2 regions of the Parageobacillus sp. G301 genome follow, and region 1 is predicted to be linked to the other one. Evidence: riboswitches for the same ligand, from Rfam matches in the RefSeq annotation. Region 1 holds a riboswitch; the other holds the start of a gene.
The links. Region 1 has a riboswitch for lysine ahead of QSJ37_RS00690 (amino acid permease). Riboswitches for the same ligand answer to the same signal wherever they lie in the genome.
Positions count from the first base shown of each region.

Region 2: another riboswitch for lysine. It lies ahead of QSJ37_RS13285 (aspartate kinase); the one in region 1 lies ahead of QSJ37_RS00690 (amino acid permease).

Region 1 is NZ_BSDB01000001.1:132,476-134,685, forward strand. It holds gene QSJ37_RS00690 (amino acid permease) at 1-1,258, opposite strand, end outside; lysine riboswitch at 1,417-1,606, opposite strand; gene QSJ37_RS00695 (YitT family protein) at 1,811-2,210, shown strand, end outside.
Region 2 is NZ_BSDB01000002.1:896,193-898,402, reverse strand. It holds gene QSJ37_RS13285 (aspartate kinase) at 1-826, opposite strand, end outside; lysine riboswitch at 940-1,120, opposite strand; gene uvrC (excinuclease ABC subunit UvrC) at 1,190-2,210, opposite strand, start outside.

The sequences.
Region 1 (2,210 bases):
ATTTCGCTTTATACGGTAAATCATCGAGGCTTTTCCCTTGAGCAATATACGCTTTACGGAATCGATAGTGGCTGATCGCGATCCCGAGCCATGCAATAAACCCTGACATTCCGGAAGCGTTCAATAGCCATGTATAAACGACACCATCGCCAAAGAAAGAAGCTAAAAAAGCAAGCGTTCCTATTAATGAAGTAACAATAAGCGCATTTACCGGAACTCCGCGTTTATCCAGTTTCGCTAAAAATCTTGGCGCTTTCCCTTCACGGGCTAAATCCCAAAGCATGCGGGTAGATGCGTACATGCCAGAGTTGCCTGCCGATAAGACAGCAGTTAAAATGACGGCGTTCATTACCGAAGCAGCAAAGGCGATTCCAGCTTTATCGAATACGAGTGTAAACGGGCTAACCGTAACATCGTCATTGGCAAGTCTTTCATCTGTATAAGGGATTAACAAGCCGATTGCCAAAATAGCTAATACATAGAATAACAAAATGCGCCAAAACACCCGGCGAATGGCACGGGGAATGCTGTGTCCCGGATCTTCTGTTTCTCCAGCAGCGACCCCTAACAATTCCGTTCCCTGAAAGGAAAATCCCGCCGCCATAAAGATTCCTAACATAGCCATAAAGCCGCCATGAAACGGGGCATCTCCAATGGTAAAGTTTTTAAAGCCAACTGCTTCACCGCCCATGATTCCGAAAATCATCAGGAAGCTGACAATTAAAAACACGATGACAGTTGCCACTTTAATGAGAGAAAACCAATATTCCGCTTCTCCGAATCCTTTCACCGATAAGTAATTTAAAAGAAACATAATGCTTAAGCAAAGCGCGCTCCATAAAATCGATGGGCTATTCGGAAACCAAAATTTCATAATCATCGTGACGGCAGATAGTTCCGCGGCGATCGTAATCGCCCAGTTGTACCAATAATTCCATCCTAATGCAAACCCTAATGCAGGATCAACGAATTTCGTTGCATATGTGCTAAAAGATCCAGAAACAGGCATGTATGCGGCCATTTCCGCAAGGCTTGTCATTAAAAAGTACACCATAATGCCAATGGCTATATATGCCGCAAGTGCTCCACCGGGCCCTGCCGTATGTACTGCTCCGCCGCTTGCCAAAAATAAACCTGTACCGATTGTTCCTCCGAGGGAAATCATCGTTAAATGGCGTGTTTTTAGTTTTCGCCGCAATCCGCTCTCAGAAAAGGGAGCTGCAGAAGAAGCAACCATTGTTTTTGTTGCTGTTTTCATTAATGAATCACTCCTTTATTATTTACCAATATTATGCTGAAAAATATAAAAATTAATAATTTTTATTAATAAGATGTTCTGTGACATCCATATAATAAAAAAAGCCGTCGAAGGAGATTCGACGGCAGTGATGAAATAACTGCATACATCAACTCTCCCATGAAGATAGCGCTCCATACCCTCAAATTCATGCGGGTATGACAGTGTTGCCCCTATTCGGTGACAACCCCAGCCTGAGCACCCAGAGAAATGCCCAGACTTCGGCAGCTTTTCCTTTCCGGTAAAGTCGTTGACGTGCTCTGCGTCTCGTTTACCGTACTCATAAAAGCTGCGACCTCTACTTCAATGGTCGAATGAGCGGCATATTCAATTATACTTCAATTATACTAATATATTTTTATTTTAATCTATTATTGTAATTATAGCAATAGAAAATTAGAAATAAGAGAAAGTCTTTGAAAATGCCACCATATAATAACTATATCGATGTTTTTTTATAGCGCACCAATTTTGATTGAAGTAAGCTGTAAAGAACAATGGGGTGGCGCTCTGATGTTAAAAAAAATGACTATTACTATTATTGGAAGTATGTTTCTTGCAATCGGGATTAATGTTTTTTTAGTTCCCCATCATTTGTTAGATGGGGGGATTATTGGAATTAGTTTAATCGTCAAATATATTTGGCATGTAAAAGTAGGATTAACGATTGTTTTATTAAGTATTCCCCTTTATATTATGGCTTGGTTTTACTATCGCCCATTTTTTTATAATAGCCTTCATGGTTTACTGTTTTCCTCATTGATGATTGATATATTTTCCGTGCTGCGTGGCGTCATTATGCTTGATCCAATGATCAGTTCCATTATTGGCGGAGTTTTAGTCGGCATCGGAATCGGCATCATGTTGCGGGAGGAGACGAGCACGGGAGGGACGGATTTATTAGCACAATTTA
Region 2 (2,210 bases), on a different contig from region 1:
ATGTATATAAACTATTTTCGATTCCATCCACCGTTACTCTTGTTACTTGATCTTCAAACGCGATTCCTCGTACGATTAAATGCTGCTCCATTGAAACTTCCTCCTTTATCATCGTTCCTCTTTCGTTTTCCATGCTTGAACGCACTTCCAGCGGCACTTCGTAGTTTTTCGCAAATTCCACGGCGCGCGGATGTAATACCCCTGCCCCTAAATTGGCCAACTCAAGCATTTCATCATAGGAAATCTCTTTTATTTTTCTTGCTGTTTTCACATAACGCGGGTCTGTTGTAAACACGCCGGTTACGTCCGTATAAATATCGCATTTATCGGCTTTTAATGCTGCCGCTAGCGCCACCGCTGTTGTATCGGAACCGCCGCGGCCGAGCGTGGTGATTTCCCCTGTTTCCGTTACTCCTTGAAACCCCGCAACGATCACAATTGCCCCTTCATCAAGGTGGCGGCGGATTCTCGTCATATCCATGTTCATAATGCGGGCATTGCCGTGCATTTCTTCCGTCATAATTCCCGCTTGCCATCCTGTCAATGAAACAGCTTTATATCCTTTTTCGTGAAGCGCCATTGCCAAAAGCGCAATGCTCACTTGTTCCCCTGTCGAAAGAAGCATATCCATTTCCCGTTTGCTAGGATGATTGGAAATTTGATTCGCTAAGTTGACAAGCTCATCAGTCGTTTTTCCCATTGCCGAAACAACAACGACAACTTCATTTCCTTTTTGGGCTTCCTCAATCACCCGATTCGCCACATGTTGAATTCTTTCGATGGAACCAACAGACGTTCCGCCAAACTTTTGTACAATGATTCCCAATTCGTCTCACCCTTTACCATGAATATCGCTTATTTGTTTGCAAATAAAAACAGCAATGAGAGGAATCTCATTGCTGTGCATCACGAAAGCGAAAAAAGTGAATTCGCCCCGCACAGTGAGATAGCTCTCCAAGATGAATCACATCTTGACAGTCCTACATTTCTTAAACGCAGGACCAGCGGAAAAAGCAATGAGACTTTTTCCACTTCGGCGACGCTCCCCTTTCCACACTCATCATCGGAACTCATTTTCCTCCGAATGTGTACTCTTGAAGTTCGCACCTCTATCTTCACTTCGGCGTTTGGAAGTGTATAAATATGAAATTTATTGCAATCATATCAAACTTTCGTATTGTTGACAATATTATTCTCGCAATTTCTTATAAATTTTTTCAGCAACAGAGCGCGGAATGTTTGCTTTTTGCAATTCTTCGATCGTTGCTTCTTTCATGTTTTTAATGGACCCGAAATGCTTTAATAACGCTTTTTTTCGTTTTTCCCCAACGCCAGGAATGTCATCTAACACAGAATGAAACATCGTTTTTCCACGCGTTTGCCGGTGAAATGTAACCGCAAACCGATGCACTTCGTCTTGGATGCGCTGCAATAAATAAAACTCTTGGCTGTTTCTTTCTAATGGAACAACTTGCGGCGGATCCCCCATGATTAACTCGGATGTGCGATGCTTGTCGTCTTTTGCAAGCCCAGCGAGCGGAATATCAAGTCCTAATTCGTTTTCAAGTACATCCCTTACCGCAGCTAAATGCCCTTTTCCTCCGTCAATAATAATCAAATCGGGAAGCGGGAGGCCTTCTTTGAGCACGCGAGTATAACGTCTTCTTACCACCTCGCGCATCGATTCATAGTCATCCGGTCCCTCTACGGTTTTGACTTTGTATTTGCGGTACTCTTTTTTCTCCGGTTTTCCATCGATAAAAACTACCATGGCTGAAACAGGATCCGCGCCATGAATATTGGAATTGTCAAACGCCTCAATGCGATGCGGGGTCGGAATTCCTAATATTTTTCCTAAATTTTCTACAGCTTTGATCGTTCGTTCTTCATCCCGCTCAATTAAGTAAAATTTTTCTTTCAAAGCAATTGCCGCATTTTTGCTTGCTAAATCAACCAGTTCTTTTTTCTTTCCTTTTTTCGGCTGAACAACCTTTACTTCCAGCAGCTGCTCGGCAAGTTCGCCGTCAATGTCAGCGGGCAAAATGACCTCTTTCGGCTTAAAGTGGTTCGCTTTGGTATAAAACTGTCCTAAAAACGTCAGCAATTCCTCATCTGGGTCTTGATACATCGGAAACATCGATACATCGCGCTCGATCAACTTCCCTTGACGAATGAAAAATACTTGTACGCACATCCATCCTTTGTCATAG